DNA from 3 places in the Nonomuraea sp. NPDC048882 genome. Region 2 is predicted to be linked to each of the others. Evidence: riboswitches for the same ligand, from Rfam matches in the RefSeq annotation. Region 2 holds a riboswitch; each other region holds the start of a gene.
What was found. A riboswitch is a leader RNA that binds a small molecule or an ion and turns the genes downstream of it on or off. The one in region 2 is predicted to bind cyclic di-AMP.

Region 1 (5,748 bases), on a different contig from region 2:
GCTCGAACGTCACCCGGGTCAGGGGGTCACGCAACAACGACACCTGGTGGGCCTCGTCGCGCAGGTCGAGATCGTCGACGACCTCGGCGTACCCCATGGCCCGAAGCCGCCGCAGCAGCCCGGCCGGCGCGTCCTCGGCGTCGGTCTCCGCCTGGAAGAAGTGCCGGGTCTGGCCGGGGACGCAGGTGTCGTCGTCGGCCCGCCGCACCGCCGACAGCCGCAGCTCCGCCGCGCCGAGCAGGTCGCCGGCGTCGGAGTCGAGCCGCCGGGAGGCCTCCGCCAGCGTGGACAGTTCGGACGGGGCCGCGCACGCCGTCATCGCCGCGAGACAGAAGAGCACCGCGGACAGGGCGTGACGGCGGGTGCGCACGCGATGATCTTAGCCAAGATCACCGATTGCTAACGGCCCAATCACGAAAAGCGCAGCCACCGCACCAGGGCCGCCGGGCCGCCGGGCCGGCGGCCGGCCGCGAGCACCGGGGCAGGACCGCTGCTACGCCACTAGGGCCGCCAGCGTCGCAGGTCCGTCTCCTTCTCGTACGCCTGCGGATCCGGATAGCTCACCAGCTCCACGGTCGAGCCCCAGGGCGTGCGGCAGTGGACGAACCGGTTGCGCTCGCCCGCCTCGGGCCCCGGCAGCGGCACCGGCTCCGACAGCGGACTCCCGCCCGCCTCGGTCACCAGCCGCAGCGCCTCGTCCACGTCGTCCACGTACACGGCGACGTGCTGCCAGCCCAGATCGCACGGCAGCGCCGCCTCCCCCTGGCGGGGCCCGCTGAACTCGAACAGCTCGATCCCCGGCCCGTTCGGCAGCCGCAGCATGCGCACCGCCACCTCGGCCGTCCCCTGGGGCACGCCGAGCCGTCGTTCCGTGCCCCAGCCGCCCTTGGGGCCGTCCGAGCGCGGAAGGGTGTCGTAGAGGACCTCGGCGCCGAAGGCGCGGGCGAAGAACTCGGTCGCCGCGTCGAGATCGGGCACGGTCACTCCGACGTGGTCGATGCCGCGTGCGGTCATGCGCCACCTCCTGTCCTGGCCAGCGCGTCGAGCTTGCGTTCGATGCGATCGAGCCGGGCGCGCAACTCGTCGATGTCGCCGCGCTCGGCGTTCTCCTCCTCGGGGCGCAGCCGGACGAGCACCGCGCCGCCGGGCTCCAGGCGCACGAGCCGGGTGTCGGCCACGCTCGTACCGCCCCTGAGCTGGATCGTCACGTCCAGATCGGACTGGCGCAGGCCCAGCCGCCGCAGCGCGCGGTGCAGGTACTGCCCGTCGCGCGCCAGCACGACCGGGCCGCCCTCCACGAGCTTGCCGGCCATCGGCACGGCGGCGGCCAGCCGCACCACCACCGCGTTGACCGCCATCAGGATCACCACCCCGGCCAGGCCGCCGGCCAGCGAGTTGTCCGGGCCGATGATCGCGTTCTGGACGACGTTGCTCATCAGCAGCATGACCACGAAGTCGAAGTTGTTGAGCTGGGCGATGCCGCGCTTGCCGCCGATCCGCAGCAACGCGGCCACGGCGAGATAGACGACGACGGTCCTGATGGCCTTGTCGGCGAGCGAGACACCTGTGTGAAACAGGTCGTCTGTCATAGACGCCCCCGGAGCCTCCCGATCGGCCCCAGTTCGTCCACGCACCGCCCCAGCCCGAGCGCCACGGCCTCCAGCGGGTGCTCGGCCCGGCGTACCGGCATGCACAGCGTCTCGCGCAGCCGCCGGCCGAGCCCGCGCAGCAGCGCACCCCCGCCGACCAGCACCGCGCCGCGCACCCCGAGGTCGGCGGTCAGCTCGGCCGGGCAGCGCTCGACCGTCTCCATTGCCGTCCGCACGATCGACTCGACCGGCTGCGCGGTCGCCTCGAAGATCCGCTCCACGGGCAGCGTCAGCTCGCGCTCACGCCCGGTGTCGGGGTCGCGGGCGTGCACCATGATCTCCCGGTCCCCGCCGCCCGCGCGGCGCTTGGCCGACTCGGCCTCGGGCTCGTCGAGCAGCAGCCCGTGCTCGCGCTCGACGAAGCGGGCGATGGCCCGGTTGACGGCCTGCCCCCCGTACGGCACAGAACCGGCCGCCACCACCGACTCCCCGGACAGTACGGCGATCCGCGCCGCGTCCCGGCCGATGTCGATCACCATGTGCCCGGTGCAGTCGTCCAGCTCCATCCCGGCCCCCAGCGCGGCGGCCAGGGCGTGCGGGACGAGCTGCACCGTCCGCGCCTCCGCCTCGTAGGCGATGTCACGCAGCGCCGCCCGGTCGATCGGGGTGGAGTCGGCGGGCAGCGCCATGACCACGCGCGGGCGGGCGTACGGATGCCAGTGCACCTTGCGCAGGAAGTGCCGGATCATGCGCCGGGCCAGCTCGGTGTCGGCGGGCAGCCCGCCGCTGACCGGCCAGCACGTACGCCCGCCCCCGCCCAGTGCGGCGGCTTCCACGCCGTACCCGATGACCTTGCCCGTCCGGCCGTCACACATGACGGCGGAGGGCTCGTCGAGCACGATGCCCTTGCGCCTGGCGTAGATCCGCGTGCTCGCGGCTCCCAGATCCATTGCGAGGTCACGACCGAGGAGTCTCATTGGCGTATCCCTTTCCTGGACCGCTCCAAAGCAACACCAGGAACGCAAAGGAACCCCTTTACCCTGAAACCGTGCTCGCCTACGACCGCGAAGCGCCGGGGCCATGATCGCGCTGGTGGCGCCGCCGAACAGGCGGCTGCGGCCGCCTCCCGTGCCGCAGGGCAAGGTCGAGGCCGGTTTCGCGTCGTAAGCGGTGTCATGCGAAGCTGTCAGTGTCCCCAACACCTTGGAGGTCCTCATGGCGGATACACCGGAGCCGGAAGTCAGCGAAACTCCCGAGGACGAGATGAAGCGCAAGTTCCGTGAGGCACTGGAGCGCAAGCGCAGCCAGGCCGCGGGCTCGGGCGCGGGTGGCAGGGGCGTCGACCCTTCGAAGATCCACGGGGCGCACGGTCCGGCTGCGAGTAAGAGATCGTTCAGGCGCAAGAGCGGCGGCTGAGGCTGAGAAATCCGAGGGGGTACGGCATGCCCGTGCCCCCTTCTTCATTCCCGGACGAAGGTAGATCTTTCGACCTGTTCGTGGCGAAACGTTTGCGTATGTCCGTTTCCATAGTTAGAGTAACGGCCATTACCAGCCGGTGACCTAGTCCTTACCCAAAGAGACTGCCGACTGGCGCCGAATCCCGAACCCAGGGAACCGGGGACCCACCTCATGGGGTGAATCCGGCCACACGCCGGTAGGGCATCTCCACGCCCGAACCCGTCAGCTAACCCGGTAGGCGTGATGGAGAGGACCGATCACCCCATGCATCAGCGTGTCACACCCCCGGACCGCGTGCCGGCCGCCTACTAGAGCGGCCCCCTTCTCCAAAGGCTCGTCATTTTGCGCATCGCGTAGCGACGTCAGGTGAATTTTCCGCTACGCGCCATTCCCCCATGGGCGCAAACTCCCTTGTCCCCTCGCGAAGGGTTTACCTTTTCATGTCTGCCCGTTCTGGCCTGCGTTCCCTCACCCTCCTTACCGCAATCGCCATCGGCACGCTGACCATCGCCGGCCCGGCCGCTCACGCCGCCACCGGCACGGACGAGAAGGTCCTGCTCAAGGGCTCCACCACGGCCTCGTACTTCTGGGACGACGCCTCGGGCCGCGCCGGCGACACCGGCCTGCCCGCCAGTGGCAAGCCCATGCAGAAGGGGCTGGCCGCCAGCCCCAGCTGGCCCCTCATGACCGAGGGGTACGTGATGTATAAGGGCAAGAAGATGCCCTTCTTCGTGGGCGACCGCGGCCCCGGTGAGCCCTCCAACCGCGGCATCATGCTCGACCTCGACGCCAAGACGTTCGCCGAGCTGACCGGCGGCCGGTTCAACTCCAGCACACTGGGCGTGGACGGCGTCGGCGGCCAGGGCCACATCGAGATCGACTACGTCATCACCAAGTGGGGCGACGGCCTGGGCAAGAAGAACTACCCGGTCCCGTTCTCGACCCGCGCGTGGGCCGAGCGTGACCGCAACCCGGCCACCCCGCCGCAGGACGAGGCCCAGAGCTGACGCAGGACGTCCGCCTTTGCAGAGTCAAGACCAGAATGTCATTCTGGTCTTCGTGACCAACCGCGCAGCCGCGAACGGCATCGACATCGCCTACGAGAGCTTCGGCTCACCGCAGGGCCGGCCCCTGCTCCTCATCATGGGCCTCGGCGCCCAGCTGATCCAATGGGACGAAGGGCTCTGTGAGCTCCTCGCGGAGCAGGGGCACCACGTCGTCCGGTACGACAACCGCGACGTGGGGCTGTCCACCCACTTCCACGACGCGGGCGTACCGGCGGCGGGATCGCCCGCCCCCTACCTGCTGGACGACATGGCCGACGACGCCGCGGCCCTCATGGACGTGCTCGGCTGGCCGTCCGCCCACGTGGTGGGGGCCTCGATGGGCGGCATGATCGCCCAGGCGCTGACCATCCGCCACCCCGAGCGGGTGCTGACCCTCACCTCGATCATGTCCACCCCCGCCCCGTCCGTCGCCCCTCCCACCGAGGCCGCCTCCGCGGCGCTCATGGGTCGCCCGCCCGCCGACCGCGAGTCGGCGCTGGAGCAGGCGGTGGAGCGGTGGGCGGTCATCGGCTCGCCCGGCTACGAGCTGGACCGCGAGCGGATCATGGAGATGGCCGGGCGTTCCTTCGACCGCAGCTTCGACCCGGCGGGCACGGCCAGGCAGTTCGCCGCCATCATGGCGTCGGGCGACCGTACGGAGGGGCTGAAGGGGGTGCGCGTGCCGACGCTGGTGCTGCACGGCGAGGCCGACCCGCTCGTCCCCGTGGCCGGCGGCCGGGCGACGGCGGCGGCCGTCCCGGGAGCGCGGCTGGTGACCTACCCCGGCATGGGGCACGACCTGCCGCGCGAGCTCTGGCCCGCCTTCACCGCCGAGATCACCAAACTGACCTCCGCCTGAGGCGGCGAGCGGTGGCCCGCGCCGCGCGCGCGGGCCACGGCGCTGTCAGATCTCCAGCTTCTCCTCGATGCCCCGCAACTGGTGCCGGGCCAGCGCCAGGTTGGCGCGCGATCGGTCGAGCGCGAGGTAGAGGAACAGCCCCTTGCCGCCGCGCCCGGTGATCGGGCGGATGATGTGGTACTGGGTGCTCAGCGAGATCAGGATGTCCTCGATGCTCTCCTTGAGCCCGAGCGAGTCCATCGTGCGGAGTTTGGCCTTGACCACCTCGGTGTTGCCGGCCGCGGCGATCTGGAGGTCGAGGTCCTTGGAGCCGCCGAGCGTGCCCAGCGCCATGCCGCTGCCGTGATCGACGATGGCCGCGCCGATCGTGCCGTCGATGCTCATCATCTCTTTGAGAGAGACGTCAATTCCGGCCATGCTTCTTCCTCTCTTGTCTCTGAACGGGTTCCGCTCAGTGCTTGCGTGCTGCGACGGCGGCCACCGCGGCGGCCGTCTTCCTGCCCTCCAGCCGCAGCAGCCCGACGTTCGCGCCGGGTCCGGCCAGGACCGTGAGGACGATGGTGGGGCCGGCGGCGTAGAAGGCCACGAAGCCGGCGGTGCCGGAGATGAGCGTCTCCTCCAGGGCCCCCTGGCCGGTGATGACCAGCATCCGCCTGCTCATCGCGAGCAGCGCCGCCGACAGCGCCGCGATCTGCTCGGCGGTACGGCTCTCCAGGTCGCAGGCGATCGGCAGGCCGTCCACCGTGCAGGCGACGCTGCCGGCCACGTCCGGCGTACGTCCGCGGAGGAGCGTCAT
Region 2 (5,748 bases):
CTGCCCATAGGCGTCGTCCGCCCGGTAGCCGACCACAGTGACGTCGGGGTCGGGCTCGCCGGGGTGGCGGCCCGAGTTCTGCTGCCCGTAAGGGGTGCCGGGGGCAGAGTTTTCTCCGGAGTCGTCCTGTGGATACGGCGGCTGTCCGGTGCTCACCGTGTCACCTCGCTTCGAGTGCGCATGTGGCACGTGTCAGGACACATGCCTGTGCTGCCCAACGTATCGACATAGGTATCAACAATCACCTTTCCATCTGGTCAAGGTCCGCGTCACCCGATGTCAGATGGAGCAGCATGCGGGTGTTGCCCAGGGTGTTCGGTTTGACGTGTTCCAGGTCGAGGAACTCCGCCACGCCCTCGTCGTAGGAGGCGAGAAGTTCGGCGTACACCTCGGGTGAGACGGGGGTGCCCTGTATCGGGCGGAACCCGAGTCTCGCGAAGAAATCGACCTCAAAAGTTAGACAGAATACACGCCGCAGACCCAGATCCGTCGCCTGCTGTATCAGCGCCGAGACGATCCGATGGCCGACGCCCATGCCCCGGCACTCGGGATCCACGGCCACGGTGCGGACCTCCGCGAGGTCCTCCCACAGCACGTGGAGCGCGCCGCAGCCGACTACCTGCCCGCCCCGCTCGGCCACCCAGAACTCCTGCACGTCTTCGTACAGGGTCACTGTGGCCTTCTCCAGGAGCCGCGGGCCCGCGCCCGCGTAGGTGTCCACTAGCCTCCTGACCGTGCGCACATCCGGCGTGCGGGCACGCCGGACCACCACCGCGGTCTCGGGCATCGTCAGTTCGGCCACCTGCTCCATGGCTCTCCAGAGTACAGATGTCATTACGGCTCGGCCCTAACTGCCATGTCCCGGCCCATCCTGTTACATGACCCGGTCATATGGGCGCGTCCCTGGCGCCGACCTCGCGGCTGCGGCGGAAGCAAGGGCAAAGGGGACATAAAGTCGCTTCTGTACGAGTGACCACGAGATCACCTTGTGACCCTTCGGTTGTGAAACCTCTACAGACTCGGCAGTTCTGGTTGAGCACGAACCCGGAGTGCATTAGTGTCCTGCGACGATGTCCCCCACGTGTCACAACGTGAGGGACACGCCCAATTCCCGTGAGGGAAGCCGGGGACCCGCCGGTGACGACCCCCATCGTCACCACTGGGGTGAATCCGAATCGTTCGGTAGGGCTGCTCCGGCCCGAACCCGTCAGCTAACCCGGTAGGCGTCCATGAGAGGAGCTCGTTGGTGAAGCGCACGCACGACGGTGGGGGGAAGACGGCGGGCAAGCACGCCCGCCCTCCGGAACGACCTCGGCGGCCACACCGCTTCGGTGTGGTGAGTCTCACGATCGCCGCGGTCCTCCTCGCGATCCCCGTCGCCTCGGCGTCCGCCGATCCCAAGCCCTCGCTCAAGGAGCTGGCCAAGCGGGTCGAGAAGATGCACACCGAGATCGAGACGCTGAGCGAGCAGTACAACGGCCAGCGGGAGAAGCTCAAGACCGCCAAGAAGGCCGCAGAGGCCGCGAAGAAGACCCTGGCCACCAGTGAGGCCGATCTCGCCGCCAAGCGGGCCAAGGCCGCCATGCTCGCCGAGAACGCCTACATCACGGGCGGCCTGGGCCGGGTGCTGGCGTTCACCACCTCCAAGGACCCCGACACCTTCCTCGACCGCGCCGCCACCACGTACGTGCTGGAGCAGCAGCAGGGCGAGGCGGTCAACCAGGTCACCAAGGCCAGGGCGGCCGCCGAGCGGGCCAGGGCCGGCGCCAAGGCGCGCATCGACGAGGTCGAGCAGCTCGTCAACGAGCTGGGCGGCAAGCGCGACAAGATCACCAAGCTGGTCACCAAGGTCGAGAGCAACCTGTTCAGCCGGGCGCTGGGCGAGGCCGGGCGGCCCGGCACCCGCGCGACCCGCGTCGACCTGCCGATCGTCGGCGCCGGCAAGGCCGCCCAGGCCGCGCGCTGGGCGCTCACACAGCAGCTCAAGCCGTACGTCTGGGGCGCCGAGGGGCCGAGCTCCTTCGACTGCTCCGGTCTGGTCATGGCCGCCTACCAGAGGGTGGGCATCTCACTGCCCCACTACACCGGCAGCCAGTGGACGGCGGGCCGGCACATCCCGCGCGAGCAGATGCGGCCGGGCGACCTGGTGTTCTTCTACAGCGACCTGCACCACGTCGGCATCTATCTCGGCGGCGGCATGATGGTGCACGCGCCGCGGACCGGTGACGTGGTGCGCATCGCCTCGATCGCCAACCGGCCGTTCGCCGGCGCCGTACGCATCGCCGACTGAGCCCCTGCCCACGGCTCGCCGGCGCTGTCGCCAGACGTGCCCGCCGCTAGATCAGCTGGCGGCGGGCCGCCCAGGCCACGGCCTCGATCGCCGTGGCCACGCCGATGCGGTCGCAGATGCCGCGCAATCGCCGACGTACGGTACGACCGCTGATGTCCAGACGTCTTCCCACCCGGTCAACCGTGACTCCCTTGGCCAGCTCCGACAGCAACGCAAGATCGGCATGACTCAGCTCGACGCCTTCAGTGAGCACATCCATCGGGAGCCCTCCCCCCCAACAGCTGAACTTGGGCCTCTCAAGTGGGCCGAAGTCGCTCCTCGCAGACGTTAAACGCATCCTGGAAAGGTCGTCAAGCATGACAATCCGAGCTCTTGACGAGCGCTATTGACATGATCCGATATATATGACGCACTCGCGATATGTCGCTAATGATCGTCGGGCGATACGCGAAGTCATCGAGCCTTCCGCGCAGGCCGGATCCGCAATGACGAACGCGGTGGACGTGCTGGGTTTTGATCCATTCGACGGCGAATTTCTGCGTGATCCTTATCCCCGTCATCGCGGTCTTCGCGCCTGGACCGCTTTGTTCCGCACGCGCGTCTGATCACTCGCAGCCACCACGCACGTCCTCCGCACCCTGCCGCTCCGCGATCCGCGCTGCGGTCGCGGCACCGCGCCCATGGCCGGCACAGGCCCAGGTCAGCAGGCCGGGCCGCTCGTACGGACGGACCGGCAGGAGCGCACCTGGCCACGCGCCCTGGCGATCAGGGCGTCACTTTCCGCAGGTGCCGGCGTCCGAGCCCGCGCCTGGAGGTGATCACCGGCGACCTGCTCGCCGCTCCGCCCGGCGAGCCCGCTCTCGGGTCCGCTCCGGCGTGGCCACTTCCGGACACGACGATCAGCGAACCGCTCGGAGCGCCTGCGGAGGATCACGAACGGAGCCGCGGCCGTAGTGAGATCCTGGCGCGCGCCTTGACCCGATGCTTACAGCGGCGCTCGGGCCGGGAACCGGGCGGGCCGGAAGGGAGTTTCACGACTACGCCGTGAGGAGAGTGCGGGAGCTGAGAGCCCGAGTCGGCCTCATCGGCGACGGCTGAGGCCAGGCGCACCCCGGCGCACCGGGGCGGGACCGGTGCGCACCCGGGCGGGGCCGGTTCGATCCCGGGCAAGGCCCGGCGCGGCCCGACGGGGCCGCGCCGGGTGACCGTGACTCAGTGGGTGGGCTTGACCAGCGGGAACAGGATCGTCTCGCGAATGTTCCTGCCGGTGAACGCCATGATCATCCGGTCGATGCCGGCGCCCATGCCCCCTGTGGGCGGCATGGCGTATTCGAGCGCCTGCAAGAAGTCCTCGTCGACCTGCATGGCCTCGGGGTCGCCCCCGGCCGCCAGCAGCGACTGCTCCACCAGCCGGCGCCGCTGCTCGATCGGGTCGTTGAGCTCGGAGTAGGCGGTGCCCAGCTCGGTGCCGAAGCCGATCAGGTCCCACTTCTCGGTCAGCAGCGGGTCGTCGCGGTGGTTGCGGGCCAGCGGGGACGTCTCCAGCGGATAGTCCATCACGAACGTGGGCTGGACCAGCGTGTGCTCGACCAGCGCCTCGAACAGCTCCTGCACGATCTTGCCCGAGCCCCACTTCGGGTCCCAGTGGATCTCGCGCCGGTCGGCCAGCTTGCGCAGCTCCTCCAGGGTGGTGGAGGTGGTGATCTCCTCGCCCACGGCCTGCGACACCGCGCCGTAGAGGGTGATGCGCGGCCACTCGGGCAGGCCGAGGTCGATCTCCTTGCCGTCGTGGACGACCACCGTGGTGTCCAGGGCGGCCACCACGGCCTTCTGGTACATCCGCTGGGTGAGGTCGGCCATGTCGTTGTAGTCGAGGTAGGTGCCGTACGCCTCGATCATGGTGAACTCGGGGTTGTGCGTCGAGTCGGCGCCTTCGTTGCGGAAGTTGCGGTTGATCTCGAAGACCTTCTCGATGCCGCCCACCACGAGCCGCTTGAGGTAGAGCTCGATCGCGATGCGAAGGTAGAGCTCCATGTCGTAGGCGTTGATGTGGGTCTTGAACGGCCGGGCCGTCGCGCCGCCGTGGATCGGCTGCAGCATCGGCGTCTCGACCTCCAGATAGCCCTCTTCGTGCCAGAAGTCGCGCACCGCGCGCACCGTGGCGCTGCGTACCCGCGCCATCGTCCTGGCCTCGTCGTTGACGATGAGGTCGACGTAGCGCTGACGCACCCGCGCCTCGGGGTCGGTGAGGCCGACGTGCTTCTCCGGCAGCGGGCGCAGGCACTTGGAGGTGATCTGCCAGCTCTCGGCCAGGATCGACAGCTCGCCCCTGCGCGAGGTGATGACCTCGCCGCTGACGCCCACGTGGTCGCCCAGGTCGACGTCACGCTTCCAGGCGGCCAGGGACTCCTCGCCGACCTTGTCGAGCGAGATCATCACCTGGAGGTCGGCGCTGCCGTCGCGAAGCGTGGCGAAGCAGAGCTTGCCGCCCACACGGTTGAGCATGACGCGCCCCGCGACGGCGACCCGGTCGCCGGTCGCGGTGTCGGGCTCAAGGCCCTCGTATTTCTCCCTGACCTCGGCGTTGGTCGCCGTACGTGGGAAGTTCACCGGGTAAGGATCGACGCCCTCGCTGCGAAGGCGGTCGAGCTTCTCCCTCCGGATGCGCATCTGCTCGGGAAGTTCGTCGCTCACAACATCAAAGGGTAGGGGATATGGCGAACTGCAAGGGCTCGTCGGTCTGCTGCAGACTTTCTGCAAGGCCCCGCGCCTATCAATGTCTCACGAGCTCGAAGGGGGGTGCCGGCAAAGAGCCGGCCCGAGGGGAGCTCAAGGAGACGAGATGTTCAAGAAGATCGCGACCGGCCTCGCCGCCGTCGCCGCGACCAGCGCTCTGGCCCTGGCGCTTCCCGCCGCCGCCTACGCGAGCACGCCCGACGACCACTCCGAGTACTGGGGCCCCGTCTACGCCAAGCACTTCAAGGCCAAGGCGCAGGGCTGGGTGGGCGTCGACTGGGACCACGACGGCGAGTCCAACGAGGTCACGGTCAGAGGCCGGCTTTGGGACCTGGACAACCGCACCTACCGCGCCGGCGGCAAGTGCGCGTTCGTGAAGTTCGAGGCCAGCGACTTCGACCACGACTGGTCGCCGGTCTACTACAAGAAGTACTGCGGCTACCCGGGCTCGAAGTGGTTCCAGTTCCAGGAGCACGACGTCTTCAGCCTGCGGGCGAAGGTCTGCCAGATCGGCCCCCACAGCAACTTCCCCGTCAAGTGCGGCCACTGGCAGTACATCTACACCGCCGAGAGCGAGTGACGGGTGAAAGCGCGAGCGGCCCCCCACCCGAGCGGGGGGCCGCTCGTCGTGTGCCGGAGCTCAGGCGGTGTTGCGATGGTAGACGAGCCGCAGCCCGATGAGGGTCAGCCACGGCTCGTGCACGTCGATCGAACGTGACTCG
Region 3 (5,748 bases), on a different contig from region 2:
GGGCCGCCGATCAGCGCCTGCCACGGCGTGCTGAACACGGCCACGGCCAGGACGGCGAGGCCGAGCAGCACGAGCGTGATCGCCGCCGGCCGCCTGAGGCCGCTGTCGGAATCCGGCTCCCGCTCCCCCACAGCTCCCTCCTCCCCTCCGTCCGGCCTGTCACGCGTCTCTCCAGACCCTGGGGTGGGCCCTGGGGCGGGTTCCGGGGCGGGGGTGGTGTCGCCGGGGCCGGGTGGGTTCGTGGCGGTCACCGCCGTCGTGGTGCCGTCCGGGGGCTCGTCCTGCCTCGGTGAGTCCTCCGTGTCCTGCCGTTCGCTCATCTGGCTCCCCTTCACCCGAGCTGATCCCGCACGTACGCGCGCCACCGTGCCGTCAGTGTGGCGGCCGTGAGTCCCCGCGCGGCGAGCGCCCGGTCGGCGCCGGTCGTCCTGGCCGCGCGGTAGAGCCTCACCAGGGTCTCCTCGCCGAACCGGTCGGCGAGGAAGCGACACGCCAGCCACGCCTCCTGGTACGCACGCGCCGGCCGCGCCGGGTCCCGGCCGTCCGCCGCGAAGTCCGCGGGGCCGGGCAGCGCGTCCGGCAGGCGTCCCGCGCGTACCTCGGCGACCAGTTCGGCGGCGATGGTCGTCACGGGCAGCCCGGCGTCGCGGTAGCCCACGTAGTCGGCGAATCCTTCGTACAGCCAGATCGGGAGCCCGTCGGTGCCCGCTGTGACGTGGGTAAGCTCGTGGGCGAGTACCACGTCCTTGCCGGTGGGGGTGAGGGTGGCGAAGAGCTCGGGAACGACGATCACGCGCCCGCCGTCGGCCAGCGCGGCCAGCCCGTCGACCCGGGCCACCCGCGCCAGGCGGGCGGCGTCCCGGGCGGAGTCCGGCACGATCACCAGCGGGCGCACCGGCCGGCCGAGCACCCGGGCGACCCTGAGCCCGGCCCTGTCGGCCCTCGCCGCCAGCTCCTCCAGCCCGTCGCCACCGCTGCCGTCGCCGTCCTTGCCGCCGCCCTTGTCGTCGCCTGCAGCGCCGCGGGCGTCTTCACCGCCGCTGCCGCCACCGCTGCCGTCGCCGGGGCCCACGACCGTGGAGAGCCGTCCGCGGCGGATCACCGTGCCGCGGCCCGGCCAGAGGTCGCGCGCCTCCGGGGGAAGGATCGGGGAGTCGTGGAGCGGCGCGCCGCCGGAGGCGATGAGCAGCAGGCAGGCCACCACGGCTCGTCGGCTCACCTGCTCGGACACGAAGCCCGATCGTAGCCGGACCCGCACGGACTTCATCCCGGCCGATCCGCCGCCGCCCACGCGGGCCGGTCCACACCGCCGTTCCGGCCGCCCGGCCCCACAGGGTGACACGGACGTGCCATGGGGATCCTGAACGTGCCCTGGCGTGCCTCGCGGGTGGCCGTAGGTGCGCCGTGAGGGCCGGGGACGGGCCGGGGGCGGCCCTGGACGTGTGAGAGGCGCCTTGGACGTGCGAGAGCCCCGTCCGGATCCGGGAAGGCTTTCCGTGGATCCGGGCGGGGCTTCTTCACATGCCGGGACGGACCGCGCCGACGAATGACGACCGGCGCCAACCGCCCAGCTTGTCGATGCGCACCCGTTCGCCTGTCCGAGGCGAGTGGATCATCTTGCCCTTGCCGACGTACATGCCGACGTGGCCGAGCCCGTTGAAGAACATGAGATCACCGGGCTTCAACCGCCGCCAGGAGATCTTGTTCCTGATGCGGGCGAACTGGCTGCTCGCCACCCGCGGGAGCTTCACTCCGGCTCTCTTCCAGGCGAACTGGACGAGACCGGAGCAGTCAAACGAACCAGGTCCTGTGGCTCCGTATCGGTACGGGTCACCGATCTGGTTCTTGGCCACGGCGACGGCCTTGCGGGCCTTCGTTTGCTGCCGAGCGACCTTGGCTGCCCTTCGCTGGGCGGCCGTGACCTTCTTCGAGGTCTTGGCGGTGGTTTCCGCCTTCACCGTCGTGACGGTCGATTCGCTCGTCGTCTCCGCCTGAGCCGTTGGGGCAAGGAGGATGGAACCTCCGGCCGTCACGGTCATGGTGAGCGCTACGCCACTCAGGGCAAGGCGGGACAGACGGGGGTTATGCAGGGAGCTGGACAGGATTTCTCCTTGTGTCTTCCACGAACGCCTACCGGGTTAGCTGACGGATTCGGGCCTGGAAGTCGCCCTACGGCGCGATAAGCGCGCCGATTCACCCCTGATCCCTGGGGAAACGTGGGATCGCTGGGTCCCCGGCTCCGTGCCTCCTGGCTGCACGGATTGGGCAGGTCGAAGCCCCGATGAAATGACATGGGGATATCGGGGAACGACCGGCGGATTTCTATCTGTCGCACATCGAGAGGGGACCGATGCGGGTTCGCGGGGCCATGGCTTGTGCACCGCGACGACGCCAGAAGCTACGCCGAAAGTTCAAGGATCGGCAAAGCGTGAGCCCGGCTGTAAAGATCAGACAGAGGACTTTGTCAGGTTCGAAACCCCTGCTGGAACACCAGGTTATGTTATGGAAATGTGACCCTGCTCACACTTGAGCGGGCCCAAGATTGTCAGGTCCAAGTTGTCGCTTATGTCACAGATTTCCCGTTTAAATCACGCGTTCGGGACCTGGGAGCGCTCCCGAGGCTTGTGCCCGCCTTAAGGGAGAGTCACGGCAGATTTCCGGATATGTACGGCGGCGGCCGTAGGCATCAACACAGGCCACAAGGCATTCCAGAACGCGACTCCGTCTCACGAACGATGATCCATAGTAGGATGAGGCAGAAAAAATCCCGCCGCCGGCCGAGAGCGGCCGGACGGCGGGATCGGAAACCGGCGCTACGGACGCACGGCCCCCACCAGCGTGCTGCCGTACGACGAGAGCTTGACCACCTTGACGACGTCACCCGTCTGCGGCGCGTGCACGATCTGCCCGTTGCCCGCGTAGATGCTGACGTGCCCGAGCCCCGCGCTGAAGATGAGGTCACCGGGCTGCAGCGACTTGAGGTCCACCTTGCGGTTGGCTCCCCACGCCCACTGCTGCCACGTCGTACGGGGCAGCGAGACCCCGGCCGCCCGCCAGGCCGCCTGGGTCAGCCCCGAGCAGTCGTACGAGCTCGGCCCCGTGGCACCGAACCGGTACGGCTTGCCCACCTGTGCGAACGCGAACCGCAGCACCGCCGCCGCGCTGCCGGAGGCGGGGCCGGTGTACTTCAGGCCCACGCTGTTGGGGTTGCCCGGGTTGTAGGCCCCCAGCTTCTCCAGCAGCTTCTTCTGATCCTTGATCAGCTTGAGGATCTCCGCGCGTTCCTTCTCGACGCCGTCGCGCTCCTTGTCGGCGTCCTGCAGCGCCTTCTGCGCCTTGCCCCGCTCGACCTTCAGGCCCCGGTTCTCCCGGTCGAAGGCCGCCAGCTTCTCGGCCTTCTCCTGCGAGACCTGCCCGGCCAGGGCCAGCCCGGCGAGCATGTCCTGCGGGTTGGGCGCGCCGAAGATGCCGGGCCACGAGGTGACGTCGTTGCCGGCCTGGTAGCTGGAGACCGCCATGCCGACGACCTCGGCCCGCAGGTCCGCGACCGTGGCCAGCTTGCGCTTGTAGCTCGCGTTGAGCTCGCCGTACGTGGACTTGGCCTTCTTGTAGCGCTCGGTCGCCGTGTTGTAGCGGTCGACGACCTTGTCGGCCTTGTCGTTGAGCTTGTCGAGCTTGGCCTTCGCCTGCGCGAGCGTGGGTTTGGGGTCAGCTGTGGCCGCCCCCATGGGGATCAGCATCAGCCCGAACGCGAGACCCGTGGCCACCGGCACCCGGCCAAACCTCACTTTGTCGCCTCCCAGGGATTATATCTGGGGCGAAATAGTACAGAAGTGGCGGGTGTGGTTCGACTAAACCGCCATTTCGTAACTTAGGCGCGACCGAGCCTGCGCAGCAGCAAACCCGACGGAACGGGTCTGGCTCCCATCCGCCGGACGGACTCGGCGACCTCGCGGTCCGACGACACCACGGCGATGGCCCGGCCCGGCGGTTCGGCGCGGACGAGCTGGCGGATGAGGTCGTCGGCGATCTCCCCGGGGGCGCTGAACAGCACCCGTACGCCGCGAGGGGCCACCACCTGCACGGGGGCGTTGAGCTCGGCCCCGTCGAAGACCACGGTCACCTCGACCCTGGTCTGCGCCACCAGCCCGCCGAGCCCGGTCATGAGCCGGTTGCGCTGGTCGGCGAGGGTGAGGGTGCCGTAGCCGGTCTTGGTGACGTTGTAGCCGTCGATGATCAGGTGCACCTGGGGCAGGGCGAGCAGCTGGTCGAGCAGCTGCGGGTCGTCGTCGGCCAGGGCCCGCGCGGGGACGCCGCGCACGCCGGGGCGCTCGCCGGTGACCGCCGCGACCGAGTCGGCGGGCCGGCTGATCGTGGTGGGCAGGGCCAGCTCGCGGCGCAGCCCGGCCGAGGCGTCCTGCAGCGCGTCGAGCAGCACGCGTACGCGGGCGTCCTCGATGCTCCTGCCCTCGCGGGCGGCCCGGCGCGAGGCTTCGAGCTGTTTCTCCACGTCGGCCAGCCGCTCGCGCAGCCGGCGCAGCTCGGACTCGCCCGCGCTGCCCGCGGCGCTGGCGGCGTGCCTGGCCTCCTCGGCGGCCTGCTCCATCTCCTCGGCGCGCCGCACCGCGCCCTTCGCCCGCTCGCGGGCGTCGTGCAGCTTGCGGCGCAGGTCGGAGTTCTCGGCGCGGGCCGCCCTGATCTGCTCGCGCAGCCGGTCGGCCTCCTCCTTGGCGGCGGTCTTCTGCGTGGCCAGCTGCTCGCGCAGCCGGGCCACCACCTCCTCGCGCTCCGAGCCCTCGGCCGCGACGGCGGAGCGCTCCAGGTCGGCGCGGGCGGTCTCGATCATCTCCTCCCAGCCGGGCGGCCGGGTGAGATAGGCCGCCGCGGCCACGAGCACGGGATCGGCGGCGGGCGGCACGTTGCCCTCGGCCAGCGAGGCGACCAGCTCGGGCCAGCCTGCGGCCACCGACTCGGCGACCAGCTCGCGGAACTTCTTGTCGTTCTCCAGCTGCGCCGCGATGGGCGCGCTGCCGAGTTTGGCCCGTTTGCGGGACTCGAACTTGGCGATGCCGCGCAGGGGCGGCGGCACGGAGGCAGCGGGCATCGTCCCGAGGACCTGAGAGGCCAGATCGACCACGTTGAGCCGCACCTGCTCGGGAAGCGGGCGAGACAGGCCTTCACCCGCTGAACTCATCCCACTTGTCCCTTCGTGACATGCCCTTTCAGACAAGGGTACGGCTGTTGCGTACCTGACCGTAACGACCACTCCTATATGGACAAGCGCTTGCTAGGCGGTATACGACTGTCGAAGGGCAGATGTCCATCCGGGAGGCCCGTCGTGACGGAGCAGATGCGCACCTCCACCCGTGACCTGGAAGAACTGCGCCGGCGCGCCACCGTGTGGCTCCGGTCCAAGGTCGGCGACAGCGCCACGGTGTCCGAGATGTCCAGGCCGTCGGAGAACGGCATGTCGAGCGAGACACTGTTCTTCACCGCCACCTGGAACGGGCACGCCACACGCTGCGTGGCCAGGCTCGCACCTGCTCGGGAAGCCGTTCCCGTCTTCCCCTCGTACGACCTGGAGTCCCAATTCGCCATCATGCGCCTGGCCAGGGAAAAAGCTGGGATCCCAGCGCCGCGCACCCTATGGTTCGAGCCGGACCCAGGGCCGCTCGGCACACCGTTCATCGTCATGGAGCGGGCCGACGGCGAGGTGCCGGCGGACGTGATGCCGTACACGTTCGGCGG

Region 1: linked by a shared signal. The riboswitch ahead of AB0C27_RS25535 (hypothetical protein) and the one ahead of AB0C27_RS54065 (C40 family peptidase) in region 2 are both predicted to bind cyclic di-AMP.
Region 3: linked by a shared signal. The riboswitch ahead of AB0C27_RS32920 (C40 family peptidase) and the one ahead of AB0C27_RS54065 (C40 family peptidase) in region 2 are both predicted to bind cyclic di-AMP.

What each region holds. Positions count from the first base shown of each region.
Region 1 covers NZ_JBEZGB010000007.1:157,248-162,995, reverse strand. The annotation lists gene AB0C27_RS25560 (hypothetical protein) at 1-370, opposite strand, end outside; gene AB0C27_RS25555 (VOC family protein) at 502-1,014, opposite strand; gene AB0C27_RS25550 (YetF domain-containing protein) at 1,011-1,589, opposite strand; gene AB0C27_RS25545 (rod shape-determining protein) at 1,586-2,566, opposite strand; gene AB0C27_RS25540 (DUF5302 domain-containing protein) at 2,805-3,005, shown strand; cyclic di-AMP (ydaO/yuaA leader) riboswitch at 3,171-3,303, shown strand; gene AB0C27_RS25535 (hypothetical protein) at 3,488-4,054, shown strand; gene AB0C27_RS25530 (alpha/beta fold hydrolase) at 4,107-4,952, shown strand; gene AB0C27_RS25525 (hypothetical protein) at 4,998-5,369, opposite strand; gene AB0C27_RS25520 (roadblock/LC7 domain-containing protein) at 5,404-5,748, opposite strand, start outside.
Region 2 covers NZ_JBEZGB010000034.1:5,941-11,688, forward strand. The annotation lists gene AB0C27_RS54055 (hypothetical protein) at 1-231, shown strand, start outside; gene AB0C27_RS54060 (amino-acid N-acetyltransferase) at 242-811, opposite strand; cyclic di-AMP (ydaO/yuaA leader) riboswitch at 1,092-1,241, shown strand; gene AB0C27_RS54065 (C40 family peptidase) at 1,337-2,290, shown strand; gene AB0C27_RS54070 (LuxR C-terminal-related transcriptional regulator) at 2,337-2,549, opposite strand; gene lysX (bifunctional lysylphosphatidylglycerol synthetase/lysine--tRNA ligase LysX) at 3,503-4,984, opposite strand; gene AB0C27_RS54080 (hypothetical protein) at 5,133-5,606, shown strand; gene AB0C27_RS54085 (type III pantothenate kinase) at 5,667-5,748, opposite strand, start outside.
Region 3 covers NZ_JBEZGB010000010.1:193,245-198,992, reverse strand. The annotation lists gene AB0C27_RS32930 (M48 family metallopeptidase) at 1-320, opposite strand, end outside; gene AB0C27_RS32925 (hypothetical protein) at 332-1,231, opposite strand; gene AB0C27_RS32920 (C40 family peptidase) at 1,518-2,039, opposite strand; cyclic di-AMP (ydaO/yuaA leader) riboswitch at 2,113-2,278, opposite strand; gene AB0C27_RS32915 (C40 family peptidase) at 2,814-3,788, opposite strand; gene AB0C27_RS32910 (NYN domain-containing protein) at 3,872-5,194, opposite strand; gene AB0C27_RS32905 (phosphotransferase family protein) at 5,339-5,748, shown strand, end outside.